Regions from separate parts of the Comamonas endophytica genome, predicted to be linked through region 3. Evidence: predicted binding sites of a transcription regulator. Region 3 holds the regulator's gene; each other region holds the start of a gene.
The links. The regulator sigma-54, encoded in region 3, starts transcription at its own class of promoters, with help from an activator protein. The targets are predictions, from matches to a motif close to TGGCANGNAANCTGCTTT.
Positions count from the first base shown of each region.

Region 1: M9799_RS03235 (TorF family putative porin) is a predicted target of sigma-54. The motif match lies at 5,221-5,238, and genes of this name have one in related genera.
Region 2: M9799_RS15155 (CmpA/NrtA family ABC transporter substrate-binding protein) is a predicted target of sigma-54. The motif match lies at 3,238-3,255, and genes of this name have one in related genera.
Region 4: nirB (nitrite reductase large subunit NirB) is a predicted target of sigma-54. The motif match lies at 4,026-4,043, and genes of this name have one in related genera.

Region 1 covers NZ_CP106881.1:758,026-765,301, reverse strand. Annotated here, with positions in the region: gene M9799_RS03260 (PA2169 family four-helix-bundle protein) at 62-910, shown strand; gene xth (exodeoxyribonuclease III) at 917-1,693, opposite strand; gene M9799_RS03250 (YbhB/YbcL family Raf kinase inhibitor-like protein) at 1,938-2,573, shown strand; gene M9799_RS03245 (hypothetical protein) at 2,661-3,212, opposite strand; gene M9799_RS03240 (NAD-dependent succinate-semialdehyde dehydrogenase) at 3,508-4,950, shown strand; gene M9799_RS03235 (TorF family putative porin) at 5,392-6,096, shown strand; gene kdpA (potassium-transporting ATPase subunit KdpA) at 6,112-7,276, shown strand, end outside.
Region 2 covers NZ_CP106881.1:3,319,906-3,327,181, reverse strand. Annotated here, with positions in the region: gene M9799_RS15170 (N-carbamoyl-D-amino-acid hydrolase) at 1-995, opposite strand, end outside; gene M9799_RS15165 (LysR substrate-binding domain-containing protein) at 1,239-2,222, opposite strand; gene M9799_RS15160 (ANTAR domain-containing response regulator) at 2,369-2,992, shown strand; gene M9799_RS15155 (CmpA/NrtA family ABC transporter substrate-binding protein) at 3,409-4,653, shown strand; gene ntrB (nitrate ABC transporter permease) at 4,694-5,623, shown strand; gene M9799_RS15145 (ABC transporter ATP-binding protein) at 5,620-6,420, shown strand; gene M9799_RS15140 (hypothetical protein) at 6,505-6,714, shown strand; gene M9799_RS15135 (LysR family transcriptional regulator) at 6,721-7,276, opposite strand, start outside.
Region 3 covers NZ_CP106881.1:2,098,174-2,105,449, reverse strand. Annotated here, with positions in the region: gene M9799_RS09415 (THUMP domain-containing class I SAM-dependent RNA methyltransferase) at 1-1,008, opposite strand, end outside; gene M9799_RS09410 (RNA polymerase factor sigma-54) at 1,079-2,650, opposite strand; gene lptB (LPS export ABC transporter ATP-binding protein) at 2,694-3,461, opposite strand; gene lptA (lipopolysaccharide transport periplasmic protein LptA) at 3,473-4,096, opposite strand; gene M9799_RS09395 (thiol:disulfide interchange protein DsbA/DsbL) at 4,268-4,918, opposite strand; gene M9799_RS09390 (SPOR domain-containing protein) at 4,973-5,644, opposite strand; gene argS (arginine--tRNA ligase) at 5,657-7,276, opposite strand, start outside.
Region 4 covers NZ_CP106881.1:3,307,873-3,315,148, reverse strand. Annotated here, with positions in the region: gene putA (trifunctional transcriptional regulator/proline dehydrogenase/L-glutamate gamma-semialdehyde dehydrogenase) at 1-3,651, shown strand, start outside; gene nirB (nitrite reductase large subunit NirB) at 4,189-6,654, shown strand; gene M9799_RS15100 (nitrite reductase (NAD(P)H) small subunit) at 6,665-7,051, shown strand; gene M9799_RS15095 (nitrate reductase) at 7,065-7,276, shown strand, end outside.

The sequences.
Region 1 (7,276 bases), 1.3 Mb from region 3:
AGGGTTTTTTCAGGGTGAAGACAATGGGGGCAGATTCTTTTGTGTGCGGAAAGTGTCCCTCATGCCTGCTCCCTGGATTGCCGATGATTTCTTCCTGCGCCGCACGCAGCGCCAGCTGCGCCCGGTTGGCGCAGGTCGAAGCCAGGCAGCCGCCACAAGCGACGCTGCCAATGAAAGCCCGAAAATTCAAGCCAACCATGAAGCGGCCCAAGACGAGTTCTGGCACGACCACTACCATCTCGAGTCCTATTACGTGAGCGGACGGGGCTATGACCAGTACCGCCCGGCCTACGAGCTGGGCTGGCGCGCGGCACTGCAATACCCTGGTGATTTCGCCTCCGTGGTGCCGGTGCTCGAGGCGCAATGGCAGCGCGACCGGGGCACCAGCCTGCTGGACTGGCGCCAGGTGAGCGGCGCCGTGAAGGCGGCCTGGGAACGCATGCGCCATGCGGGTCCGACCGTGGGCCTGTCGCATCTGCAGTTGCTGGCCATGCTGCAGGCACTGCAGCGCCTGAATCTTCAAACCGCCAAATGCCTGCGCCTGGCCGTCGAGCAGGCGCCTGCCGGACTGCTGCAGCAGATGCTACAGCGCCACATACAGGCCTTCGAAGCCGCCTCGGCCGAGCTCCAGCATGAATTTGCCCTGCCTGCGCACGACCGCCACGGCCGGCGGCTGTCCGCAACGCTGCAGCGCGGCTGGGAGTCCGTCAAGGCCCTGATGGGGCAGCCGACGATGCCCCGGCTGATGGATGCCAGCGAGGATGCCGAAAGGATGCTGCTGGTCGCCTACCGCGGCGCGCTGCGCGAAAGCCTGCCTGAAGCCACGCGCACCGTGCTGCAGCGCCAGGCGATGGCAGTGCAGCGCGGCATCGAAGCCTTGCACTGGCTTCGTTCGTGTCTGCCCCTCTGACGTCGGTCAGCCCAGCGTGACCACCACCGGCGTGTGGTCGCTGGGCTGCGGGTTCTTGCGCGGGGCGCGGTCGATCACGCAGGCGCTGACGCTGGGGCGCAGTGCTTCGCTGACCAGGATATGGTCGATGCGCAGGCCGCGGTTCTTCTGGAACCCGAGCATGCGGTAATCCCACCAGGAAAAGCTTTTCTCGGGCTGCTCGAACAGCCTGAAGGCATCGCACATGCCCAGCTCGAGCAGATCGCGGAAATGCTGGCGCTCCTCGGTGGTGTGGTGGATGGTTTCACGCAGGCCCACGGGATCGAAGGAGTCGCGGTCCTCGGGTGCGACATTGAAGTCGCCGACCAGCACCAGGCGCTCGTTGGCCGCCAGCTCCTTGCGCACCCATTCGCGCAGTGCTTCGAGCCAGCGCATCTTGTAGGCGAATTTGTCAGTGCCAGGTGCCTGGCCGTTGACGAAGTAGCCGTTGATCAGGCGCAGCGGGCCGTTCGGAGTATCCAGCGTGGCGGCAATGATGCGCGCCTGTGCATCGTCATGCTCGGGAATGTTGCGCACCACGTCGCGCGCGGGCGTGCGGCTCAGGATGGCCACGCCGTTATAGGTCTTTTGCCCATGGGTGACCGCATGGTAGCCCGCTTCCTGCAGCGCCAGCAGCGGAAATTTGTCGTCGGTCAGCTTGAGCTCCTGTAACCCCAGCGCATCGACCGGATTGGCTTGCAGCCAGTCGAGCACCTGCGGCAGGCGCACGGTGAGGGAGTTGACGTTCCAGGTGGCAATCTGCATAGGGCTTCTAATATGGATGGATCAAGAGCCGAAATGCTACGCCAGAAACATTCCCTGGCTACGCATTGCCTCCAGCCGCGGCACATTGGAGGCGTATTTGCGCTGCCCGCCTACGCCATCCGCCCCTGTTGTCCGGTTGCCGAGGAAATGCGAGGGAATTTTCCGCCACGGCGGCCGCTTCCCCGTAGGATTTGGTCAGCGGCATATGCACATATGCCTCTTTCCAACCCAATCTCCTCATCCCATGCAACTCATCAGCCAAAGCTTTCTGGACGGCCAGGAAATCCCCGGCGAATTCGCCTTTGCCGTGCCCAACGCCCGTACCCATGTGGCTCTGTCCTCGAACCGCAACCCGCATCTGGCCTGGAGCGAGGTCCCCGAGGGCACGCGCTCGTTCGTCGTGGTCTGCCACGACCCCGACGTGCCCAGCCGCGGCGACGATGTGAACCAGGAAGGGCGCGAGGTGCCGGCCTATCTGCCGCGCGTGGATTTCTTCCACTGGCTGCTGCTGGACATTCCCGCCGACATGCACTTCATCGCCGCCGGCAGCCATTCCGTCGAGGTGACGCCGCGCGGCAAGCCGGGCCCCGAGGCGCAGGGCGGGCTGCGCCATGGCATCAACGACTACACCGGCTGGTTTGCCAATGACGAGGCGATGAAGGGCCGGTATTTCGGCTACGACGGCCCATGCCCGCCGTGGAACGACAGCCTGGTGCATCGCTATGTGTTCACCGTGTATGCGCTGGGCACGCCGACGCTGGCCGTGGAAGGGGAGCTGACGGGCGCCAATGTGCTGGCAGCGCTGGAAAAGGCGCAGGTGCTGGGCAAGGCCAGCGTCACCGGCCTCTACAGCCTTAACCCCAATGTGAAAATCGACTGAAGGGCATGCATGTGACAAGGCCCGGGCCGCCCATGGCGGCCCGGGCCTTGCCGCGGACGGGCCCGCAGGCCCGGAGCCTCCGCGGGATCAGTTGCGGCGGCAGGCGCTGTCGCGGCTGGCCTGGTCGGGCAGCTGCAGCACGCCGGACAGCTCGGCCGTCTTGCCGCTGCTGTCGCGCGTCAGCAGGTTGTTGAAGGTCACGGTGCCCAGCGTCAGGTTGACGGTGGCGCGCTCGAGGTTGGTGCCTTCCTTCACGAAGTTGAAGGTGGTGTCGCCGATCTTGACGTGGTCGCCACGCAGTGCGGGCGTGGTGTTGGTGCCTTCCGTGTAGGCATAGCGGATGTCGCCGCGGATGCCCAGCGTGCGGTCGCCCGAGACTTTGGTCACGTTGTCGAAGTTGAACGCGCACTCGTTCGGGCCGGCCGTGCCGGTGTCCTTGACGCCCGTCAGGCCGACGTTGGTCGTGCCGTAGAAGCCGTTGATGTTGGGGTCGGTGGAGTTGGAGATGCGCAGCACGCCGGTCTCGCCGCTGGGCTCCGGATCATCGTCGTTGCCGCCGCCGCAGCCCACCAGGGCCAGGGCCAGGCTGGCGGTGGCGAGGTAGAAGAATTTCTTGCGCATCGGTTGGAGGTGCTTCATTTTCGGTCCTGAACAAAAAAGGGATGGAAATGTTTGTGTGGCCTTAGGTGGCCGCCCTTGCGATGGTGGCAAAGGGTGTGTCGATAAGTTCTTCAGGAATGTCCCGGATCCTTGCCAGTTCAGGTTGCGCGTTGCTGTCGGCACCGTCCTGCAAAAAAGCCAAGCAATCCGCTGCTCGAACGCGAAAAAAGCCGGCGAACGCTGGCGGGCGACATGCGTTCTGCGCTAAAAAGGGCGTTGGATCGCGCTTGCCGCGCGAGCATGCCCTCCCGCTATCTTTCCAAAGAGGATTTTCATGAGTTCCAGTTACGCAGATACCCGTCTCCTGATCAACAACCAGTGGCAGGATGCCGCCGACGGCCGCACCGACCCCGTGATCAATCCCGCGACGGGCAAGGAAATCGGCCGGGTGGCGCACGCCGGCATCAAGGACCTGGACCAGGCCCTGGCGGCCGCGCAAAAGGGCTTCGAAGTCTGGCGCGCGACCTCTCCCGTCGAGCGCCAGCGCATCATGCGCGCGGCCGCGGCCCTGGTGCGCGAGCGCGCCGACCAGATCGCCACGCTGATGACGCTGGAGCAGGGCAAACCGCTGGCCGAGGCCCGCACCGAAGCGCTGGCCTGCGCGGCCATGACCGAATGGTTCGCCGACGAAGGCCGCCGCATCCATGGCCGCATCGTGCAGGGCGCCAACCTTGCCAGCCACCAGATGGTGCTCAAGCAGCCCATCGGCCCGGTCGCTGCCTTCACGCCCTGGAACTTCCCGCTCAACCAGATCTCGCGCAAGATCGGCCCGGCGCTGGCCACCGGCTGCTCCTTCCTGGTCAAGGCCCCCGAGGAAACTCCGGCTTCGCCCGCAGCCTTCCTGCAGTGCTTCGTCGATGCCGGCGTGCCCGAAGGCGTGGTGGGCCTGGTCTATGGCGACCCGGCCGAGATCTCGGACTACCTGATCGCGCATCCCGTCATCCGCTTCGTCACCTTCACCGGCTCGACGGCCGTGGGCAAGCAGCTGGCCGCCAAGGCCGGCGCGCACATGAAGAAGGTGGTCATGGAGCTGGGCGGCCACGCGCCGGTGATCGTTGCCGAGGACGCCGACGTAGAGGTCGCCGTCAAGGCCATTGGTGCCGCCAAGTACCGCAACGCCGGCCAGGTCTGCATCGCGCCCACGCGCTACCTGGTGCATGAATCGCTGGCGCGCGACTTCCAGCAGGCCTATGTGTCCTTCTCCGAAGGCCTGAAGGTCGGCGACGGCCTGGAATCCGATACCAAGCTCGGCCCGCTGGTCAACGAGCGCCGCCTGCAGTCGATGCAGAAGATCATCGCCGACGTCGAGGCCAAGGGCGGCGACATCGTCACCGGCGGCAAGCGCATCGGCGATGTGGGCAACTTCTTCGCGCCGACGCTGGTGGTGAACCCGTCGATGGACTCGATGCTGTTCAACGAAGAGCCCTTCGGCCCCATTGCCGGCATGCGCACCTTCAAGGCGCTGGACGAAGCCATCGCCGAAGCCAACCGCCTGAGCTATGGCCTGTCGGCCTATGCGTTCACGCGTTCGTTCAAGAACGTGCAGACGCTGTCCGACCGCGTGGAAACCGGCATGCTGTGGATCAACCAGCCCGCCGCGCCCACGGCCGAGCTGCCTTTTGGCGGCGTCAAGGATTCGGGCCTGGGCACCGAAGGCGGCCACGAGGCGCTGGAAGAGCACCTGGTCAGCAAGGTCGTTGCGGTCACCGGCATCTGAGCGGCGCAGCGATCAGCGGCTCAAGGCGGCAGGCAGGGCGCAGGTCCTGCCTGCCGCTTTTCTTCTATCGGGGCTGATGATTCACTTCGGGCTTGGCCCGGAGTTTTTCCCGATGCACGTCGATCCATCGCATCAGGATCTGTGCGCCCTGGAATATCGCCAGGAATCCAATCAGGACCAGTGAAATGAAAATCACGTCCTGTATGAGGTAATGCATCGCTCGGCTTTCAATATATCCGGGCCAGCAGCTTGGCACGGCGTGGGCCGGCATGTCATAAATTCGGCGTAAATTCGCGTGCGCAAAACCTCCATCGAGGGCACGGGAGCGCGCGGAATTTACGCAGAATTTATGCCGGACGCAGGTCCATGCATAGAGAATTTACGCAGCTGCGGCGAATACTTCGAGCTGGCTATTTCGCCAGCAAGATTCGTCAAATTTCTATGCGTTTCGCTAATCAAAGCATTCGGGAGGGCGCGCTCCTTTCAGCCGGCATATTGCTGTGCGCGCTGTCGGGCCAGGCATCCGCCCAGTGGTCGGGCACCGTGGCGCTGACTTCGGATTATGTCTGGCGCGGCTCCTCGCAGACCCGCGAGGAGCCGGCGTTGCAAGGCGGCCTCAGATACACGCACGGCTCGGGTTTCTATGCCTCGGTCTGGGGCTCGAACGTCAAGTTCGCGCCAGACAACGGGGCGCGCTCGGAGTTCGATCTGGCCGCGGGCTGGAGCGGCAAGGTGGCGGAAGACTGGGCTGTGGACCTGTATCTGCTGCGCTACCAATATCCCTCGGCCCACACCCGCCTGAACTGGAACGAGCTCAATGCCAGCGCGACCTGGCGCGACAACTATTGGCTGGCCGTGGGCCACTCCGACAACGCCATGGCCAGCCGCAGCCGCGGCACCTATTTGCAGTTGGGCGCGCGCGTGCCGATCAGCGAGCAGTGGCGCGTGGAAGCCAGCGTTGCGCGCTATGTGCTCGAGAGCCGCTATGCGGACAGCTACACGCATGGCGCGGTCGGCGTGGTGTGGGCCTTCAAGGCGCCCTTCGAGGCCCGCCTGACGCTGCATGGAACCGATTCGGCCGCCAGGCGCCTGTTCACCGGCATGGCCGGCAGCCGCGCCGAGCTGGCGCTGCAGGCGTCCTTCTGAAACGCGGAGCCTGCCATGATGGAATTTGCCTTGTTTCTCGTGCTCGCGGTGGCCCTGGGCTGGCCGCTGGGCCACTACCTCGCGGCCGTGATGCGCGGCGCGCCCATGCGCGGCGACTGGCTGTTCGGCTGGATCGAACGGCCGATCTATCGCCTGCTGGGCACGCGCCCGCAGATCGGCATGAACTGGCGCGGCTATGCCGGCGCCTTCCTGCTGAGCAACCTGGTGCTGGCGCTGCTGGTCTGGGCGCTGTTCATGACCCAGGCCTGGCTGCCGCTGAACCCCGACGGCGTGCCCAACATGTCCTGGGACCTGGCGCTGCACACCATGGTGTCCTTTCTCACGAACACCAACCAGCAGCACTACTCCGGCCAGGCACAGCTGTCCTATCTGGCGCAGATGTGCGGCATCGTCGGCCTGCAGGTGGTCACGCCCGTCATGGGGCTGGCGGTGGTCGCGGCCACGCTGCGCGGGCTGTTCGGCGGGCGCCAGGCGGCAGCTGCCACGGATGCATCCGTGGAAATCGATGTGGGCAATTACTGGGCCGACGTCGTGCGCGCCACATTGCGCTGCGTGCTGCCGCTGTGCCTGGCCCTGTCCGCGCTGCTGAGCTGGCAGGGCGTGCCGGCGACGCTGGCGGCCGGCCCGGTGGCCAGCCCCGTCGAAGCCACGGCCGAACTGCGCGAGCAGAAGATTCCGCTGGGACCGGTGGCGCCGATGGTCGCCATCAAGCAGCTGGGCAGCAATGGCGGCGGCTGGTACGGCCCGAACAGCACGGTGGCGCTGGAGAACCCGACACCGCTGTCGAATTTCCTGCAGCAGCTGGCCATCGCGCTGATTCCGGTGGCGATCATCTTCATGGTCGGCCCGTTCACCGGCCGGCGCCGCTTTGGCGCGATGGTCTTCGGCACGATGCTTTGCATGTCGGTCGCCTCGACCGGGCTGGCGTTGTGGTCCGAAGGCCATTCCGCCACGGCCGTGGACATCGCGCTGATGGAGGGCAAGGAAGTGCGCCTGGGCGCCGAGGCCTCGGCGCTGTGGGCGGCAACGACCACGCAGGTCAACAATGGCTCCGTGAACATGATGCTGGACTCGGCCGCGCCGCTGACCGGGCTGGTGGCCATGTCGAACATGCTGATCAATTCGATCTGGGGCGGGGTCGGCTGCGGGCTGCAGCAAT
Region 2 (7,276 bases), 1.2 Mb from region 3:
ACCTCGCCCTGGCCCGGCTGCCATACGGCAGGTGCGCTGCTGCCGGTCTGCGATGCGAGACGCTGGTAGGCTTCGAGGCGGCGGTGCTGCGCGAAGTTGAAGATGGTGGTGCGGCCCAGCTCGCACATCGCCAGGTTGCAGTCGGCCACCACCAGTTCGTCATCCCAGCTGGTGGCCATGGCCATGATCTCGCCTTGCGGGTTGACGATGATCGAGTGGCCCATGAGCTCGAAACCGTCCTCGTTGCCGGCCTTGGCCACCCCCACGCCAAAGGTCGCGTTCTGGTAGCAGCCCGCCTGTATCGACAGCTGCGAATGGAAGTTGCGCAGATGGTGCGCCTCGAAGCCGCGGTTTTCCTGGTTCACGGCCGGCGTGTTGTAGCCCAGCATGGTCAGCTCGACCTGCTGCAGTCCCAGCTCGCGCCAGGCCTCGGGCCAGCGGCGGTCGTTGCAGATCAGCATGCCCAGGTTCACGCCATCGACCGGGCCCACGGGCGCCCGCACCACCGGGAAGCCCAGGTTGCCGACCTCGAAATAGCGCTTTTCCAGATGCTGCACCTTGCGCAGCGTGGAGAATTCCTTGTGGCCCGGCAGATGGATCTTGCGGTACTTCAGCACGATCTCGCCCGAGGGTGCGATCACCACCGAGGTATTGAAGCGGCGCTTGCGCAGCACGCCGTTCTCGTCGGGCTCATGGGCGATTTCCGCATACCCCAGATAGCAGGTCAGGCCGTAGCGGCGGATGGCATCGAACAGCGGCTGCGTTGCCGGCGAGGGCAGCGTCTGCTCGTACCAGCCATCGGCCTCGTCGAGGTCCTCCACATACCAGCGCGGAAAGAAGGTGGTGAAGGCGAGCTCCGGGAACACCACGACATGCGCGCCCTTGCGGTGCGCCTGTTCGAGCAGGCGCACCATGCGCGCCACGACCACATCGCGGCCTTCGGCTTTCTGGATCGGGCCAAGCTGGGCAGCGGCCACGGTGATGAGACGTTTCATAGCGGTCATTCAAGTGAATCTGGCGCCATCATCGGCAGCGCGGCGCGCACCGCCAAATACGCCAGAACCACCTTTGCAGCCCGCCGGAAAATGCCTCGACCGCGGCGCAAGTGTTTGTTGCGCAAGGGATTTGTCCAACCCCGGCACTGGCTTCAGCTGCCCTGCCCTTAACCTGTGGTTATGGGTTTGCGACAAAAGGTGATGTGCCCTGCCCGCGGCCGTGCAATGGCGGCAACGGCGCTTTCAGGCCCGGTGCACCAGAACGCGCGCGGTGTCGTGCACCCCGGGCGCGGGCACCGCATCCCGCCCCTCTTCCTTGAGCAACCGCTTGACGGTGGCCAGGAATTCCTTGGCCATTGCCGACAGCGGGCTGGTGTTGGCATGGATCTGGTAGATGCGATGCGAGAGCATGGGCCGCAGTGGCTTGAGCACCACGCCGTCCTGGCTCGGGCGGCGCGCGCCAAAGGCCTCGATCAGCGCCACGCCCACGCCGGCGCGCACCAGGCCCATGGCCTCGGGCGTGGAGCGGATCTCCACATCGGCGCGCAGCGCCAGCCCGGCAGCGGCGAAGAAGTCCGCGGCCAGGTTGCCGAAGGGGGTGTCGCCACCATAGCTGATGAAGGTCTGGCCCAGCAGATCGGCCGCGCCCACGGACTCGGCCTGCGCCAGCGGATGGCGCTCGGGCACCGCGCATTCGATGAAACCCTGGCCGATGGCGCGCGCCGCGACGTTCGCGCTCGGCGGCGCGGGCATCGAGGAGATCGCCAGATCGGCATGTCCCAGCAGCACATGCGGCAGCAGCGCATCGAAGGGCAGCGGCCGGTACTTGATGCGCACCTCGGGGTAGCGCGCGCGAAAGCGCCGGATGGCGACGGGCATCAGCCATTCGGCATAGCTCGGGCTGGAGACCAGCGACAGCTCGCCATGCGTGCCCACCGCCATGTCGGCGGCCAGCGTGTTGAAGCGGCGCACGCCATCGATGATGCCCTGCACCTCGCAAAACAGCCGCTGCGCCTCGGGCGTGGGTTGCAGCCGTCCGCGCACGCGCTCGAACATCAGCATGCGCAGCCGGCTCTCGGCCGTCGCCAGCATGCGGCTCACGGCGGGCTGCGACACGCACAGCATGCGCGCGGCGCCGCTGAGCGTGCCGGCCAGCATGATGGCGTGGAAGACTTCGATCTGCCGCAGGTTCAGCGGCACGGGTGGGGATAAAGGGGTGGCGGACATGGGACAGGCCTGGGGCGGGAACACCTGGAATCGCAAGCAAGGAGCACGCCAAAGGTGCAGCACAGGGCCTTTCCACTGCGCGCCCCAGCGACGTAACGCAACGAAACAAGACACCGAATGGCATTTTTCTTGCTTGTCGAACACCCATGACTCAATCCCTGCGCATCGTGGTCATCGTCCCGGACCCGCTTCTCGCCGACGAGCAGGAGCATGCCGAGCAGCAGCTCGAAAGATCACGCTCGCTGCGCATGGGCCTGCTCGAGGCCCAATACGATGTGGTGGCCACGCTGCCTGCCGATGTCTTCCTGCACGAGCGCATCGCGCAGCTGCACCCCGACCTGATCATCGTCGACGCCGAAAGCGAGGCGCGCGATGCGCTGGAGCATGTGGTCATGGCCACGCGTGGCGAGCGCCGCCCGATCGTGCTGTTCACCAACGACCCCGACACCACCCATGTACCCGATGCGGTGGCCGCGGGCGTATGCGCCTATATCGTCGAGGGGCTGTCGCCGCAGCGCATCCGCCCGATCCTGCAGGTGGCGATGGCGCGCTTCCAGCACGAGCAGTCGCTGCGCGCCGAGCTGCAGAACGCGCGCGACGAGCTCAAGGACCGCAAGACCATCGACCGCGCCAAGGGCATCCTGATGCAGCGCCAGGCGCTGAGCGAAAAGGAGGCCTACGACCGCCTGCGCAAGCTTGCAATGGACAAGGGCGTCAAGATGGTGCAGATCGCGCAGAGGATGATTGACGCGGCGGAGTTGCTGGGTTGAAGCTGCATCGACATCCTTCGGCAGGCTCAGGACGAACGGGTCATTTCCGTTCGTGCTGAGCTTGTCGAAGCATGAGCGGCCACGCCACGAATAGAGCGCGCTTTTCACGCCCCAACTCAGCACACACGCACGGTAATGGCGCATCGTCCAATCCATCGTGGGGCCGACACTGGATGGCACTCCGCCCCGCTCGCTCCTTGCTTCGCCTGCTATCGTTTTAATAGACCCCAAGACACTCCACTGCCTGGCACCGAACTTGCTTGAAGCTATCCAGGGTCAATGAAGACCCACCGACCGGCATTCAACGATCGATTGCCGCTCACCGGACAAAGGCGTCCCCATCCCAGTGCCCAGGCCCCGCCTGGACGCGTGATGTGGACGCCTTTTTTTTGCCACTTTTTTTGCCGAGACTGCATATGCCCGACCTGATGAAAGCCGGACTCCAGCGCCGCACCGTATTGCAAGCCGCGACCGTGGGCGCCGCGGGGATCTCCCCCGCGCTGCGCGCGCTGGTGCATGCCCAGGGCTCGGACGCACCCGAGAAGAAGGAAGTGAAGATCGGCTTCATTCCGCTCACCGACTGCGCCAGCGTGGTGATGGCCTCGGTGCTGGGCATCGACCAGAAATACGGCGTCAAGATCATTCCCACCAAGGAAGCGAGCTGGGCCGGCGTGCGCGACAAGCTGGTCAATGGCGAGCTCGACTGCGCGCATGTGCTCTATGGCCTGGTCTACGGCGTGCATCTGGGCATTGGCGGGCCGAAGAAGGACATGGCCGTGCTGATGAACCTGAACAACAACGGCCAGGCCATCACGCTGGCCAAGAAGCTCGCCGACAAGGGCGCCGTCAACGGCGCGGGCCTGGCCAGGCTGATGGCCAGCGAGAAGCGCGAATACACCTTCGCGCAGACCTTCCCCACCGGCACGCATGCAATGTGGCTGTACTACTGGCTCGCAGCCAACGGCATCAATCCGATGAAGGAGGCCAAGGTCATCACCGTGCCGCCGCCGCAGATGGTGGCCAACATGCGCGTCGGCAACATGGACGGCTTCTGCGTCGGCGAGCCATGGAACCACCGCGCGATCATGGACGGCATCGGCGTCACGGCCGCCACCACCCAGGAAATCTGGAAGGACCATCCCGAGAAGGTGCTGGGCTGCACGGCCGAATTCGCCGACAAGTACCCGAACACCGCGCGCGCCGTCACCGCCGCCATTCTCGAGGCCGGACGCTGGATCGATGCCAGCATGGCCAACAAGAGCCGGATGGCCGAAACCATTGCCGCCAAGTCCTATGTGAACACCAGCGTCGATGCGATCAACCAGCGCATCCTGGGCCGCTACCAGAACGGCATGGGCAAGACCTGGGACGACCCCGACCACATGAAGTTCTACAACGAGGGCGCGGTGAACTTCCCCTACCTCTCGGACGGCATGTGGTTCCTCACGCAGCACAAGCGCTGGGGCCTGCTCAAGGACCATCCGGACTATCTCGCGGTGGCGAAGTCCATCAACCGCATCGAGCTCTACAAGCAGGCGGCCACGGCCTCGAAGACGCCGCTGCCCAAGGGCGACCTGCGCAGCAGCAAGCTCATCGACGGCGTGGTGTGGGACGGCACGCAGCCACAACGGTACGCCGACGGTTTCAAGATCAAGGCCTGAGCCCGGCGCCGGCCCCTGCCTCCCATCCAAGGAAAGCACGATGAACACACAGATCCTGTCGCCCGCGGCCGCGCCGCTGCGCCCTGCCCGCCCGGCCGAGCCCGTGGAATCCGCTGCCACCGAGCCCACGCTGCTGGCCAAGGCGCCTGTGCAAGCCGGCGCCCGGCCGCCCAGCCGGCTGGCGCCCCATGTCCAGCAAGCGGTGCGCGCCACCGTGCCGCCGCTGCTGGGCCTGGCGCTGCTGGTGCTGGCCTGGGCCGGCATCTCGATAGCCACGAGCCAGAGCATTCCCGGCCCGGCCGCCACCTTCGACCAGGCCGTCGAGCTGTTTAGCGATCCGTTCTACAGCAACGGCCCGAACGACCAGGGCGTGGGCTGGAACGTGCTGGCCTCGCTCGAGCGCGTGGCCATCGGCTTCGGCCTGGCGGCCCTGGTCGGCATTCCCGCGGGCTTCGTGATCGGGCGCTTTCGCTTCCTGTCGAAGATGTTCAATCCGATCATCAGCCTGCTCAAGCCGGTCTCGCCGCTGGCCTGGCTGCCCATCGGCCTGCTGGTCTTCAAGGGTGCCAATCCCGCCGCCATCTGGACCATCTTCATCTGCTCGATCTGGCCGATGGTGATCAACACCGCGATCGGCGTGCAGCGCGTGCCGCAGGACTACATGAACGTGGCGCGCGTGCTCAATCTCTCCGAATGGAAGATCGCCACGAAGATCCTGCTGCCCTCGGTGCTGCCCTACATGCTGACCGGCGTGCGCCTGGCCGTGGGCACGGCCTGGCTGGTGATCGTCGCGGCCGAGATGCTCACGGGGGGCGTGGGCATCGGCTTCTGGGTCTGGGACGAATGGAACAACCTCAACGTCACGAACATCCTGATCGCCATTGGCGTGATCGGCCTGGTGGGCCTGGGACTGGAGCTGCTTCTGGTACAGATCGCCAAGGCCTTTACTTATGAAGAGGTGAAATCATGAGCGACCGATTCATCGAGCTGCAAGGCATCTCGCAAAGCTTCAAGACGGCCAAGGGCCCGTTCCTGGCGCTGGAGAACATCGATCTGCGCATTTCCAAGGGCGACTTCGTCGCGCTGATCGGGCATTCCGGCTGCGGCAAATCGACGCTGCTGAACCTGATTGCCGGGCTCACCACGCCCACCCGCGGCGTGCTGCTGTGCGCCAACCGCGAGATCCAGGGCCCGGCGCCCGAGCGCGCGGTGGTCTTCCAGAACCACTCCCTGCTGCCCTGGCTCACCTGCTACGAGAACGTGCATCTCGCCGTGGAGCGCGTGTTCGGCCAGGCCGAGAGCCGCGCCCAGCTGAAGGAGCGCAGCGAGGCGGCGCTGGCACTGGTGGGCCTCGCCCATGCGCGCGACAAGCGCCCCGGCGAGATCTCCGGCGGCATGAAGCAGCGCGTGGGCATCGCGCGCGCGCTGTCGATGGAGCCGCAGGTGCTGCTGATGGACGAGCCCTTCGGCGCGCTCGATGCGCTCACGCGCGCCAAGCTGCAGGACGAACTGCTGGAGATCGTCGCGCGCACGCGCAGCACCGTGGTCATGGTCACGCACGATGTCGATGAAGCCGTGCTGCTGTCAGACAAGATCGTGATGATGACCAATGGTCCGGCGGCGCACATCGGCGAGATCCTGCAGGTCGACATCCCGCGCCCGCGCCGGCGCGTGGCGCTGGCCACCGACCCCGAATACCTGCGCTGCCGCCAGGCGGTGATGGACTTCCTCTACACGCGCCAGGCGCATGTGGAAAAAGCCGCCTGAAGCGCGGCGACCACCCTGGGACGGCGGTATATTGGAGCTCAGGATGCTGACCGGGCATCCTGGCCCTACGAAAGCCGCTGATTCATGAAAACCATCGACGAAATGCTGCACCTGGACCTGCTGACGCGCGAGCAGCACAACGAGATCGCGGCCTGGATCGCGCGCGCCGAGACGCCTGAGGAAATCCTGAAGATGCCGGCACAGCTGTGGACCGCCATGGAACGCGCCAGCGAAGTCATGGGCATCGACAAGGACTTGCTGCGCCCGCCGGCACTGGACGCCACGGGCCTGTGATCCGGCTCAGGCCATGCGCCCCAGAACGGCCTGCTTGAGGCCGTCGATCAGCTCGATCTTCGGCGAGTTGCGCAGCCAGGCCAGCCCCACGGGCGGCAGGCTCCAGGGCAGCACCTGCTCCAGCACTTCGGCCGCCCCGCCCGCGCAGACCGCCTGGGCGATGTCGTCGGGCAGCACGGTGATGCCGCGCGGCAGGTTGCGCAGCGCCGAGGTGATGGTGCGCACGGCGTAGGCCTCGAGCGCCGGGGTGGGCACGCGGCGCCCCGCGGCCGAGAAGATCGCGTCGATCACGCCGCGGATCGGCGTGTCGGGCGGCGGCAGGATCCAGTCCATCTCAGACAGGCGCGCGATGTCCACCTCCGGATAGCGCGTCAGCAGCGCGGCGCTGGGCTTGGCCACCACCAGCCGCGGCTGCTGGTGGTAGAGCAGCACCTGCTCGATGGAATCGCCCGGATCGCCTTGCGAGAAGCGGCAGATCGCGCAGTCCAGCGTGCGCGCGCGCAGCGCCGCAAACAGGTTTCCCGTCACATCCTCGGTCGACACCGTGGCGATCTTCGGCCGC
Region 3 (7,276 bases):
TTCGACCTGGCCCATGCGCTCGGCCGCGTTGCGCCCGGCCGAGCCGGCCGCGGCGATGCGCTCGCCATAGGGCGGGTTGAGCACCATCACGCCGGGCTGCTCGCTCGGCGGCATGCGCTGCAGCGCGTCGCCGCCGCGCAGGTTCACGGCGCTGGCCACGCCCGCGCGCTCGGCATTGCGTTCGGCAAAATCCACCATGCGGTGGGAGACATCGGAGCCGTAGATGCCGACCGGACTCTCGCAGATCGCCGCCTCGGCCTGGCGCAGGATCGCTTCCCAGACATGCGGCTGGAACGGCACCAGCTTCTCGAAGGCAAAGCGGCGCTGGATGCCCGGCGGAATGCGGCAGGCGATCTGCGCCGCCTCGATGACCACCGTGCCGCTGCCGCAGCAGGGGTCGTACAGCGGCTGCGGATTGTCGCCATGCGGGTCCCAGCCGGTCGCGGCAATCATTGCCGCGGCCAGCGTTTCCTTGAGCGGCGCATCGCCCTTGTCCTCGCGCCAGCCGCGCTTGAACAGCGCCTCGCCCGAGGTGTCGATGTAGATCGTCGCCTCGTCCGTGGTCAGGTGCAGGTGCACGCGCACGTCCGGGTAGCGCGTCTCGACATCGGGACGCACGCCGGTCTTGGCGCGGAAGCGGTCGGCAATCGCGTCCTTGACGCGCAGCGCCGCGAAATTCAGGCTGGTCAGCGGGCTGTGCTGCGAGGTGAACTCGATCTTGAAGCTCTCGCGCGGGCTGAACCAGATCTCCCAAGCCACCTCGCTGGCCGCGCGGTACAGGTCGTTCTCGTTGCGGTACATCGAGGTCGAAAGCTGCACCAGCACGCGCTGCGCCAGGCGGCTGTGCAGGTTCAGCAGCAGCGCGTCGCGCCACGAGGCGCGCAGCATCACGCCGCCGCGCCCGACCAGCAGGTCGTGCCCGGTCAGGCCCGTGATGCGGTGGGCCTCGTCGGCCAGATAGTCCTCCACGCCGGCGGCGCAGGGCAAAAACAGTTGCAGTTGGTTCATAGCAGGGCGCCAAGGATACGCGTTTGCCGTCAAATGCGCGCATTGGAGGGCATCTTGCCGGCCCCGCGCGCTATAGCGACTTGCGCAGATTGGCCGGCGCGATCTTCAGCACGTCGCGGTACTTGGCGACGGTGCGGCGCGCGCATTCGATGCCCTGCTCCTTGAGCATTTCGGCCAGCTGGCTGTCCGAGAGAGGCTTGAGCGGATTCTCGGCCGCGACGAACTGCTTGATCAGCGCGCGCACCGCCGTGCTCGAGGCATTGCCGCCGGTCTCCGTGCCCAGGCCCGAGCCGAAGAAATACTTGAGCTCGTAGGTGCCCATCGGCGTGGCCATGTACTTGGCCGTGGTCACGCGGCTGATGGTCGATTCATGCAGCCCCAGCTCGTCGGCGATGTCGCGCAGCACCAGCGGGCGCATCGCCAGCTCGCCATGGGTGAAGAAGTTCCTCTGCCGCTGCACGATGGCCTGCGACACGCGCAGGATGGTGTCGAAGCGCTGCTGGATGTTCTTGATGAACCAGCGCGCCTCCTGCAGCCGCTGCTGCAGCGCCGCGTGCCCCTCGCTGCCCTTGTGGCCGCGCAGCGCGTTGGCATAGATGTCATGCACGCGCAGCCGCGGCATCACCTCGGGATTGAGCTGCACGCTGAACTGCGGCTGGCCGTCGCCGCGGCTGCGCGCCATCTTGCGCACGATCACGTCGGGCACGACCAGGTTGCGCTCCACGTCGGCAAAGCGCCGCCCGGGCCGCGGCTCGAGCCGCGCGATCAGCGCCATGGCCGCGCGCACGCGCTCCTCGCTGGCCGCGCAGGCCTGCATCAGGCGGCGCACGTCGCGGCGCGCCAGCAGGTCCATGGGCTGCGCGCAGATGCGCAGCGCGGTCTGCACGGTGGCCTCGTCGGTCTGGTCGTCGTCCTGCGCCGCGAGGTGCTGCAGCTGCAGGGTCAGGCATTCGGCCAGGTTGCGCGCTCCCACGCCCACCGGCTCGAGCGACTGCAGCAGGCGCAGCGCCACCGTGAAGCGGTGCACCAGTTCCTCCTGCTCCTCCAGTGCATCCGCGCCGGCCAGTCCCGCGGCCAGTTCCTCGAGCGAATCCTCCAGATAGCCATGGTCATCGAGCGACTCGATGAGAAAGCGCAGCGCCGCGCGATCGACCTCGCCCAGCCTGAGCGACAGCGCCTGGCGGTGCAGGTGATCGGTCAGCGACTCGTGGCCGTGCGCCAGGTCCTGGGCCTCGGCGTCGTCCTCGCTGCTGCCATTGCGCGCGCGCGCCTCGCCGCCCCACTCGCTGTCATCGGGCGCGAGATCGCTGCTGCCGTCGCCTTCCCAATCGGGCGCGGCATCGGCCGGCGCAGTGACCTCGCCGGCGTCGGCATCGCCACTGCTGCCCGACATCTCTGCCGACGCATGCTGCGCATCCTCGGCATAGTCGTCGCGCTGCGCCGGCACGTCGGACTGCGCCAGGCCGAATTCCTCGCGCTCGGCTTCTTCCGTGGTGCGTTCGAGAAAGGGGTTGTCGTCGAGCATGTGCTCGACTTCCTGGCTCAGCTCCAGCGTCGAGAGCTGGAGCAGCCAGATCGATTGCTGCAACTGCGGCGTGAGGGCGAGGTGTTGCGATACCCGTAGCGACAGACCCGGCTTCAACGGCGTTCCCCTCCGAACCGGCACAGGCTGATGGACATGGCGCTCACATCCTGAAGTGCTCGCCGAGGTACACCCGGCGCACGTCGGCGTTCTCGACGATCTCGGCGGGCGTGCCCTGGGCCAGCACATGGCCGTCGCTGATGATGAAGGCGTGGTCGCAGATGCCCAGGGTCTCGCGCACGTTGTGGTCGGTGATCAGCACGCCGATGCCGCGTGCCTTGAGGAAGCCGATGATGCGCTGGATCTCGATGACGGCAATCGGGTCGATGCCGGCAAAGGGTTCGTCCAGCAGGATGAAGCGCGGCTGCGTGGCCAGCGCGCGCGCGATCTCGACGCGCCGGCGCTCGCCGCCCGACAGCGCCAGCGCGGGCGAGGCGCGCAGATGGTCCACGCGCAGTTCCTGCAGCAGCGCCAGCAGGCGGCGCTCGATCTCGTCGCGGGTCAGGGGCCGGCCCTGCTCGTCGCGCTGCAGCTCGAGCACGGCGCGCACGTTGTCCTCCACGCTGAGCTTGCGGAAGATCGATGCTTCCTGCGGCAGGTACGACAGCCCCAGGCGCGAGCGCTGGTGGATCGGCATGTTGCCGACCGCCTGGTCGTCGATGAAGATGTCGCCGGCATCGCAGCGCACCAGGCCGACGATCATGTAGAAGGAAGTGGTCTTGCCGGCGCCGTTGGGGCCGAGCAATCCCACGACCTCGCCCTTCTGCACCGCCAGCGAGACGTCCTTGACCACCTTGCGGCTGCCGTAGGACTTGGCCAGATGCTTGACTTCGAGGCGGCTGGATTCGGGCTGCGGGGAGGTTGCGTTCACGGAAGCGCCGCTCACTGGTTCGAGGGAAGGGTGGTGCTGGGCCGAAGGTTCGTGGCCGGCGCGGGCGCCGCGGCCGGCGGCAGCTCCTTGGGGGCAAGCACGGCGCGCACGCGCCCGCCGGATGCGGCGCCGGTGGCGCCACCCGGAGCACGGGCCTGGCCGTCCACGGTGAACACATCGGTCAGGTTGTTGTAGACGATGACCGCGCCGGTGATCTCGTCGGTCAGCGCCGTTCCGCGCAGGCGGCGCAGTTCGCCGCGGCGGATCAGCCGGACGTTGTCGGCCTTGCCGTCGTATTCGATGACCTCGGCCTCGCCCTCGACGAATTCATCGGGTTGCCCCGGCTGGGTATCGCGCTTTTGCCGGAAGAAGGCGCGCTTGCCCGCCTCGGCCTTCACCGTGCCGAACTGGTAGCCCTGGGCATCCTGGCGCACGTCCAACTGCGCGCCGCGCAGCACGATCGAGCCCTTGGTCATCACCACGTTGCCGGTGAAGACGCTGGTCTGCTGCAGTTCATCGTGGCGCAGCGCATCGGCCTCGATGTTCATGGGCTTGTTGCGATCGGCTCTTTCGGCCTGCACCGCGCCGCAGGCAAGGGCTGAAAGCAGGAGAAGGGGAAGTAGGCGTTTTTTCATGGAGGGCACGAATCTTGCGACCATTGTAGGGCGTGTGACCCATTAAATCCCAGGCACCGCCTGGAACCCCGTGCGTGGATGGCCCCGCCCGGCAAGTCCATGGCGCCAGCAGGCACAAAAAAGCCCGCGCAAGGCGGGCCCGTCATGCAGGGGCCGCGGCCCCGCGTGGCCTCAGCCCTTGCGGCTCAGGGCGATCAGATGGTCCGTCACGCGCAGCACGTTGGCCATGTTGCCAGCCATCGTGCCATCGGTGTAGTAGCGGCCGGCCACGCCGATCGAGGGCACGCCCTCGACGTTGTATTCCTGCTGCAGCTGGGTCGCCTTGCGCACCTGGTTGGAGACCGTGAAGGAGTTGTAGCTTTCCTTGAACTTGTTCACGTCCACGCCCTGCTTCCCGACCCATTCGAAGATGTCCTCGTCCTTGGCCAGGCGGTTGCGCTCGACGTGGATCGCACGGAACACCCTGGGGTGCACTTCATCGAGCTTGCCCATGGCCAGCAGCGCGTAGTAGAGCTTCTGCTGGGGGATGAAGCTGGCGTTGAAGCCCACGGGCACGCGCTGCACCACTACATCGGCGGGCGCCGCTGACTTCCAGGCCGCGAACGCGGGCTCGAAGGAATGGCAATGCGGGCAGCTGTACCAGAAGAACTCGAGCACCTCGACCTTGCCGGCGCCGGCCGTGGTGGCGACGGGCTTGCCCAGCTTGGCGTAATCCTTGCCTTCCTTGAACGCAGCCTGGGCCAGCGCGGGCGTGGCCACGAAAGAAAGAGCGGATGCGGAAGCTGCGGCAGCGGCAGCCAGGGAAAAATCACGGCGTTTCATGGAACAACACTCCTGGTTCGGTTCGTAAGTCAGAGGGGTGGCGCGCCAAAAAGTTCAGCGCTGCACGCGCACCAGCGCGGAATCCACGCCTGCGCCCTCGAGCCTGGTCTTGAGCTGCTCGGCATCGTCGCGCTTGCCGAAAGGACCCACGCGCACGCGGAACACCGTGCGGCCGTTCTGCTCGCGCTCGCTCACGCGCGACTCCCAGCCCAGCATCGCCAGCTTGGCGCGTTGCGCCTCGGCATCGGAGGGGCTGCGGAAGGCACCGGCCTGCACGAAGTAATTGAAGCTCTCGGCCGCGCTGGCCTCGGCCGACTTGGCTTTGACCAGATCACCCAGCGGATCGCTGGATTTGCCCGCTGTGCTGGTCTTGGGCTCGGGCTTGGGCGGCAACGTCACCGGTGCCACGGGTTGCGATGCCGCAGTCGTCGCCGGCGCTGCATCCGGCGCCGGCGCGGCCGCCACGCCATCCGCGGCAGGCGCTGCCACCTCGGGTGCCGCCGGCACTGTGATGCGCGCCGGGTTCTTGCCGTACAGGGGCGAGTTCGGATCCCAGTCCTTGTTCTTCCTGGCTTCGGCCGCGTCCTGGTCGGCGTTCTTGGCCTTGCTCAGGAAGGGCATCGGCACCTTGCTGACATAGACCGCCACGCCCAGGGCCGCGCCCAGGCCGAAGATGATGCCGAGAATGATGCCGAGAACGGTGCCGCCGCGTTGCTGTGTCTTCATGATGTGATCGGTTTACATGCGTTCTGGAGCGGACACGCCCAGCACCGCAAGGCCATTGTGCAATACCTGGCGGGTCGCGCTGATCAATGCCAGGCGTGCCAGCTTCACCGTTTCGTCGTCGACCAGGATGCGCTCCGCATCGTAGTAGCTGTGGTAGGCCGCGGCCAGGTCGCGCAGGTAGAAGGTCACGTCGTGCGGCGCATTGCCCTGCGCGGCGGCTGTGAGCATGTCCGGGTACTTGGCCAGCTGCAGCATCAGCGCCTGGGCCTGCGGGCCTTCCAGCGCCGACAGGTCCACGTCCTTGAGCGTGGCCGCATCGCCGCCCCAGGCCTTGAGCACCGAGCAGATGCGCGCATGCGCGTACTGCACGTAATAGACCGGGTTGTCGTTGTTCTGCGCCACCGCCAGGTCGACGTCGAAGGTGTACTCGGTGTCGGGCTTGCGGCTGAGCAGGAAGAAACGCACCGCATCCTTGCTGGTCCACTCGATCAGGTCGCGCAGCGTCACGTAGGAGCCCGCGCGCTTGCTGATCTTGACCTCCTCGCCGCCGCGCACCACGCGCACCATGGTGTGCAGCACGTAGTCGGGATAGCCCTGGGGGATGCCCACATCGGCGGCCTGCAGGCCGGCGCGCACCCGCGCGATCGTGCCGTGGTGGTCCGTGCCCTGGATGTTGATGACCTTGGTGAAGCCGCGCTCCCACTTGGCGATGTGGTAGGCCACATCGGGCACGAAGTAGGTGTAGCCGCCGTCGCGCTTGCGCATGACCCGGTCCTTGTCGTCTCCGTAGTCGGTCGACTTGAGCCACAGCGCGCCATCGAGCTCATAGGTATGGCCGTTGGCCATCAGGCGCTCGACCGTGCGGTCCACGCGGCCCGAGGTGTAGAGGCTGGACTCGAGGTAGTACTCGTCGAAGCGCAGGTTGAAGGCCTGCAGGTCCTTGTCCTGCTCGTTGCGCAGGTAAGCCACGGCGAACTGGCGGATGTTGTCCTGGTCCTCGACATCGCCGTTGGCGGTGAATTCGCGGTCGTCGGCCTTGACGGTCTTCTTTGCCAGGAAATCGTTGGCGATGTCCTGGATGTAGTCGCCGTTGTAGAACGCCTTGCTGGCCGGGTTCTCGGGATCGACGGGCCAGCACTCGTCGCCGGGCTTGAAGCCCTTGGCGCGCAGCTGCGTGCTGTTCGTCAGCGTCTGGATCTGCACGCCCGCGTCGTTGTAGTAGAACTCGCGGTGCACGTCCCATCCCTGGGTCGTGAACAGGTTGCACAGCGCATCGCCGAGCGCGGCCTGGCGGCCATGGCCCACATGCAGCGGGCCGGTGGGGTTCGCGGAAACGAACTCGACCAGCAGCTTTTCGGCGCGGCGCGGCTGGAAGCCAAAGGCCTCCTTGGCCGAGAGCACCTCGCGCACGACTTCCTGCTTGGCGGCGGGCTTGAGCCGCACGTTCAGGAAGCCGGGGCCGGCGATCTCCAGCGCCTCGACCCAGCGCGCGAAAGCGGGGGTGGCCATCAGCGCATCGCTGAGCGCCTGCGCCAGCTGCCGGGGATTTTGCTTGGCGGCCTTGGCCAGCTGCATGGCGGCGGTGCAGGCGAAATCGCCATGCGCGGCCACCTTGGGAGATTCGAAAGCGGC
Region 4 (7,276 bases), 1.2 Mb from region 3:
CGCCTGCCGGAATCCGAAGCCGTCACCCGCCTGTTGCCGCTGGCCCGCGCCAGTGCCGCCGATGCCCAGGCCACCGATGCCCTGGCGCTGCAGCTGGCGCGCGGGCTGCGCGAGCGCAAGACCGCCAGCGGCCGTGCGGGCCTGGTGCAGGGCCTGCTGCAGGAATATTCGCTGTCTTCGAGCGAGGGCGTGGCGCTGATGTGCCTGGCCGAGGCGCTGCTGCGCATTCCCGATACCGCCACGCGCGATGCGCTGATCCGCGACAAGATCGCCGAGGGCGACTGGCGCCAGCATCTGGGCCGCAGCCCCTCGCTGTTCGTCAACGCCGCGACCTGGGGCCTGCTGCTGACGGGCCGGCTGGTCGCGACGCACAGCGAGACCGGCCTATCGAATACGCTGGCGCGCCTGATCGGCAAGGGCGGCGAGCCGCTGATCCGCAAGGGCGTGGACATGGCCATGCGCGTGATGGGCGAGCAGTTCGTTGCCGGCGAGACCATCGACAGCGCACTGCAGCATGCGCGCGGCCTGGAGGAAAAAGGCTTTCGCTACTCCTATGACATGCTCGGCGAAGCCGCGCTGACCGAGCACGATGCGCAGCGCTACCTGGCCGACTACCGCCAGGCCATCGATGCGATCGGCCAGGCCGCCGGCGGCGCGGGCATCCAGGCCGGCCCGGGCATCTCGATCAAGCTGTCGGCGCTGCACCCGCGCTACAGCCGGGCGCAGTATGCGCGCGTCATGGACGAGCTCTATCCGCGCGTGCTGCAGCTGGCCGTGCAGGCCAAGGGCTACGACATCGGCCTGAACATCGACGCCGAGGAAGCCGACCGCCTGGAGCTGTCGCTGGACCTGCTCGAGCGCCTGTGCTTCGAGCCCCAGCTGGCCGGCTGGCAGGGCATCGGCTTTGTCGTGCAGGCCTACCAGAAGCGCTGCCCGCAGGTCATCGATTTCATGATCGACCTGGCACGCCGCAGCGGCCACCGGCTGATGGTCCGCCTGGTCAAGGGCGCCTACTGGGACAGCGAGATCAAGCGCGCCCAGGTCGACGGCCAGGACGGCTATCCGGTCTACACGCGCAAGCCCCATACCGACCTCGCCTACCTGGCCTGCGCGCGCAAGCTGCTGGCGGCGCCCGACGCCGTGTTCCCGCAGTTCGCCACGCACAACGCACACACCGTCGCCGCCATCCACCAGATGGCCGATCCGGCGCGCTATACCGCCGGGCAGTATGAATTCCAGTGCCTGCACGGCATGGGCGAGCCGCTGTACGAACAGGTCGTCGCGCAGCTGGGCCGCCCCTGCCGCATCTATGCGCCCGTGGGCACGCATGAAACGCTGCTGGCCTACCTGGTGCGCCGGCTGCTGGAAAACGGCGCCAACACCTCCTTCGTGAACCGCATTGCCGACCCCGCGCTGCCGCTGGAGTCGCTGGTCGAAGACCCGGTGCGCACGGTGGAGCGCATGGCCGACGCGGACGGCCAGCTCGGCGCGCCGCACCCCGCCATTCCCCTGCCCGTGGCGCTCTATGGCACGGCGCGCGCCAACTCGCGCGGCCTGGATCTGTCCAATGAAAACACGCTGCAGGTCTTGGCCCATGCCCTGCAGGCACCTACCGACTGGTCCGCAGTCCCGATGCTGGCGCCCGGCATTGCCGTGACGGCGGCACCCGCTGCATTCGAGGGCGCCAGCGTGGAGATACGCAACCCCGCGGATCTGCGCGATCTGGTGGGTCGGGTGCGGGAAGCGTCTTCGCATGAAGTCGAGCATGCGCTTGCCGCCGCCGAGCAGGCCGCCGGTGCCTGGGCTGCCACAGCCCCTGCCGAGCGCGCAGCCATGCTCGAGCGTGCCGCCGATCTGCTGGAAGCCGACATGGCGCAGCTGATTGCCCTGCTGGCGCGCGAAGCCGGCAAGACCGCCGCCAACGCCATTGCCGAAGTGCGCGAAGCCGTGGACTTCCTGCGCTTCTATGCGGGCCAGGCACGCGCCGACCTGGTGGCCGGCAGCCATCTGCCGCTGGGCCCGGTGGTCTGCATCAGCCCCTGGAATTTCCCGCTGGCCATTTTCCTGGGCCAGATCAGCGCTGCCGTGGCCGCCGGCAATCCGGTGCTGGCCAAGCCCGCAGAACAGACCCCGCTGGTGGCCGCGCATGCAGTGCGGCGGCTGTGGGACGCAGGCATTCCGCAGGCCGTGGTGCAGCTCCTGCCCGGCCAGGGCGAAACCGTGGGCGCGACGCTGGTCGGCGACGCGCGCGTGCAGGGCGTGCTGTTCACGGGTTCCACCGATGTGGCGCGCATCCTGCAGAAGTCGCTGGCAACGCGCCTGGGCCGCAACGGCCAGCCGATCCCGCTGGTTGCCGAGACCGGCGGCCAGAACGCGATGATCGTGGATTCGTCGGCATTGGCCGAGCAGGTGGTGGCCGATGTCGTGGCCTCGGCCTTCGACAGCGCGGGCCAGCGCTGCTCGGCGCTGCGCGTGCTGTGCCTGCAGGAGGACTGCGCCGAGCGCACCATCGAGATGCTGCAGGGCGCCATGGCGCAAAGCCGCATCGGCAACCCCGGCCAGCTGGCCGTGGACGTAGGCCCGGTGATCGACGCCCAGGCGCGCGACGGCATCGAGGACCACATTGCCGCCATGCAGGCCAAGGGCCGCAAGGTGCTGCGCACCGGCTGGCAGATCGACGCCGAGGCGCTGGCGCGAGGCACCTTCGTGCTGCCGACGCTGATCGAGCTCGACTCCATTGCCGAGCTCCAGCGCGAGATCTTCGGCCCGGTGCTGCACGTGGTGCGCTATCGCCGCAGCAACCTGCCGCAGCTGCTCGAGCAGATCAACGCCACGGGCTACGGCCTCACGCTGGGCCTGCACACGCGCATCGACGAAACCATCGCCCAGGTGGTGGGCGCCGCACACGCGGGCAATGTCTATGTGAACCGCAACATGGTGGGCGCCGTGGTCGGCGTGCAGCCCTTTGGCGGCGAAGGCCTGTCGGGCACCGGCCCGAAGGCCGGCGGCCCGCTGTATCTCTACCGCCTGCTGTCGCAGCGTCCGGGCGATGTGCTGCAGCAAGCCATGCCGCAGGGCGCGCAGGAGATCGATACCTCGGCGCACTGGCGCGCGGGCGCGGCATTGGGCGAACTGCAGCGCTGGGCCGAAGGCTCGGGCCTGAACGAGCTGGCCTCGGCCTGCGCGCGCTTCCAGTCGCTGGTGCCGCGCCAGGCCGCGCAGACGCTGCCGGGCCCGACGGGCGAGCGCAATGTCTACACGCTGGTCCCGCGCGAAGCCGTGCTGTGCCTGGCCGAAGGCGACCAGGCCCGGCTGGTCCAGCTGGCGGCGGTGCTGGCGGTGGGCAGCCGCGCCATCTGGCCCGCCGATACCCAGCCCCTGTTCGCGCGCCTGCCCCAGGCCGTGCGCCAGTCCATTGCGCTGGTGCCCGACTGGACGGCCTCCGAAGTGGCTTTCGACGCCGTGCTGCACCATGGCTCGGCGATCGGCCTGCAGCAGATCCAGCAGGCGGTTGCCGCCCGCAAGGGGCCGATTGCCGGCATCACCTCCACGCTGCACGACGTGCCGCTGGAGCGGCTGGTGATGGAACGCGCGCTGAGCGTGAACACGGCGGCGGCGGGGGGGAACGCGAGTCTGATGACGATTGCTTGAGGGGACTTCCTCGGGGTCGAGTCGCGTCGCATCACGACGGCTTGGGGCGAGCGGTAGGTCAGGCCGCCCACCCTTCGACAGGCTCAGGGCGAGCGGGGGCCCAGGGGCCCAGGGGCCAAGGGGACCGGGGGCCGGGGGACCGGGGGCCCAGGGGCCGGGGGCCAGGGGCACCGAGGCGGGCAGGTTTTAGTCCGTTCGTCCTGATCCTGAGCCTGTCGAAGGATCGAAGGATGACGGGCCTGTCCTCAAGAAATAGCATGGATTTTCCACGTCCACAAATGCATTTTCCTCACCGCGCACCCAAAAGCAGCATCCACCTCCCCATAGCGGTGCATAACCAACGCACCCCAAACCACCTCTGCGCGTAACCGCCCTGGCCCGCAACTTGCTTAACCCATCCCGTGGCCACCGAAGGCCACAAAGGGTTTCGGTGCAACGGTGGACCTGAACCCATGACGAAGGCGTCTTTCCCCACAGCCAGGCTGTGCAGGGACAGGCGCCTTTTTTGTTTTCAGCACTGCCCACGAAAGACAAGCAATGAAGAAATCCAGACTGGTCATGGTCGGCAATGGAATGGCGGGCGTGCGCGCGCTCGAGGAGCTGCTCAAGCTCGCGCCCGACATGTACGACATCACCGTGTTCGGAGCTGAGCCGCACCCGAACTACAACCGCATCATGCTGTCGCCGCTGCTCGCCGGCGAGCAGACGCTCGAGCAGATCGTGCTCAACGACTGGAACTGGTACACCGACAACGCGATCACGCTGCATGCGGGCTTCACCGTCACGAGGATCGACCGCCAGACGCGCACCGTGCACGCCGTCAACGCTGCGGGCGAGGAACTCAGTGCCCCCTACGACCGGCTGATCATGGCCACCGGCTCGAATGCCTTCATCCTGCCGATTCCCGGCAGCCGGCTGCAGGGGGTGCTGGGCTACCGCGACATTGCCGATACCCAGGCCATGATCGATGCCTCCACGCAATACCGCCACGCGGTGGTCATCGGCGGCGGCCTGCTGGGGCTCGAAGCCGCCAACGGGCTGGTGAAGCGCGGCATGCAGGTCACGGTGGTGCATGTGAACGAATGGCTGATGGAGCGCCAGCTCGACGAGGCGGCCGCCAGGCTGCTGCGCAAGTCGCTGCAGGAGCGCGGCATGCAGTTCCTCATGGGCGCGCAGACGCAGGAACTGCTGGGCAACGATGCGGGCCGCGTGCGCGCCGTGCGCTTCAAAGACGGCAGCGAGGTGCCGGCGGATCTGGTGGTCATGGCCGTGGGCATCCGCCCCAATACCGCACTGGCCGAATCGGCGCGGCTGCATGTCGACCGCGGCATCGTCGTGCACGACACGCTGCAGACCACGACCGACCCGCGCATCTACGCGGTGGGCGAATGCGCGGCGCACCGCGGCGTGGCCTACGGGCTGGTGGCGCCGCTGTTCGAGCAGGGCAAGGTGCTGGCGAACCATCTGGCGGAACTGGGCATCAGCCGCTATGAAGGCTCCGTCACCTCGACCAAGCTCAAGGTCACGGGCATCGACCTGTTCTCCGCCGGCAACTTCCAGGGCTCGGCGGAGACCGAGGAAATCGTGCTCAGCGACCCGATCGGCGGCGTGTACAAGAAGCTGGTGATCGCCGACGACAAGCTGGTCGGCGCCTGCCTCTATGGCGACACGGTGGACGGAAGCTGGTACTTCAAGCTGCTGCGCGAGGGCAAGAGCATCGCCGGCATCCGCGACCGGCTGATGTTCGGCGAATCCAACCTGGGCGACAGCGGCCACGAGGGCCACAGCAAGGCCGCCGCCATGGCCGACGGCGACGAGGTCTGCGGCTGCAACGGCATCACCAAGGGCAGCATCTGCAAGGCCATCAAGGACAAGGGCCTGTTCACGCTGGAAGAGGTGCGCAAGCACACCAAGGCCAGCGCCAGCTGCGGCTCGTGCACCGGGCTGGTCGAGCAGATCATCATGTTCACCGCCGGCGGCGACTATTCCGCCAAGCCCAGGCTCAAGGCGATGTGCGGCTGCACGGAGCACGGCCACCAGGTGGTGCGCGACGCCATCCGCGCCAACAAGCTGCTGAGCATCCCCGAAGTCTACCGCTTCATGGACTGGAGCACGCCCAACGGCTGCGCCAGCTGCCGCCCGGCGATCAACTACTACCTGCTGAGCACCTGGCCCAAGGAGGCCAAGGACGACCCGCAAAGCCGTTTCATCAACGAGCGCAGCCACGCGAACATCCAGAAAGACGGTACCTACAGCGTGATTCCGCGCATGTGGGGCGGAGAGACCACGGCCGACGAGCTGCGCCGCATCGCGGACGCCGTGGACAAATACCAGATCCCCACCGTGAAGGTCACAGGCGGCCAGCGCATCGACCTGCTGGGCGTGAAGAAGGAAGACCTGGTCAACGTCTGGCGCGACATCGGCATGCCCAGCGGCCATGCGTATGCCAAGGCGCTGCGCACCGTCAAGACCTGCGTCGGCTCGGAATGGTGCCGCATGGGCACGCAGGACAGCACGCAGATGGGCAAAGACCTGGAGCGCGCGATGTGGCGCATGTACGCGCCGCACAAGGTCAAGTTCGCGGTCTCGGGCTGCCCGCGCAACTGCGCCGAGAGCGGCATCAAGGACGTGGGCGTGATCGGCGTGGACAGCGGCTGGGAGCTGCACATCGCGGGCAACGGCGGCATCAAGACCGAGGTCGCGCATTTCTTCACCAAGGTCAAGACCGCGGCCGAGGTGCTGGAGTACACCGGCGCGTTCATGCAGCTGTACCGCGAGGAAGGCTGGTACCTCGAGCGCACCGTGCACTACGTCAACCGCGTGGGGCTCGATTACGTTAAGAAGCGCATTCTCGAAGACCACGCCGGCCGCGCCGAGCTCTGGGAGCGGCTGCAGTTCGCGCTCGATGGCGAGCCCGATCCCTGGTTCGAGCTGCAGAAGGCGGCCGTGGATGAGCGTCAGTTCACGCCGGTTGCCCACGTCGCCACCGCCCTGCCCGCCTGAAGGAGAAAACATGTACGACTGGATTGCCATCTGCGCACTGGACGATATCCCCCGGCTGGGCGCGCGCCGCGTGGCGCGCGAGAACGGCCTCGATGTCGCGATATTCCGCAACGAGGCCGACGGCCTGTTCGCGCTGCTCGACCGCTGCCCGCACAAGGGCGGGCCGCTGTCGCAGGGCATCGTGCTGGGCAACAGCGTGGCCTGCCCGCTGCACAACTGGAGCATCGGCTGCGACGGCCATGCCGCCGCGCCCGACGAGGGCTGCACGCCCAGCTTTCGCGTCAAGCTCGAGGAGGGCCTGGTCTATCTCGATGCCGAGCAGCTCGCCGAACATGCCACCGGGCAGACCCGGCCCATCGCCGGCCCCGTCTCGCGCAAGACGGCCTGCACGCACTGAGCAGGAGCCGCCCATGAGCGCCCTCCCCGTCACCCACACGCGCTCGACCTGCCCCTATTGCGGCGTGGGTTGTGGCGTCGTCATCGAAGCGCAAGGCGGCCGCATCACCGGCGTGCAGGGCGATCCGCTGCACCCGGCGAATTTCGGCAAGCTGTGTACCAAGGGCAGCACGCTGCATCTCACGGCGACGGCCGAAGTCACGCGCCAGGCCCGGCTGCTGCAGCC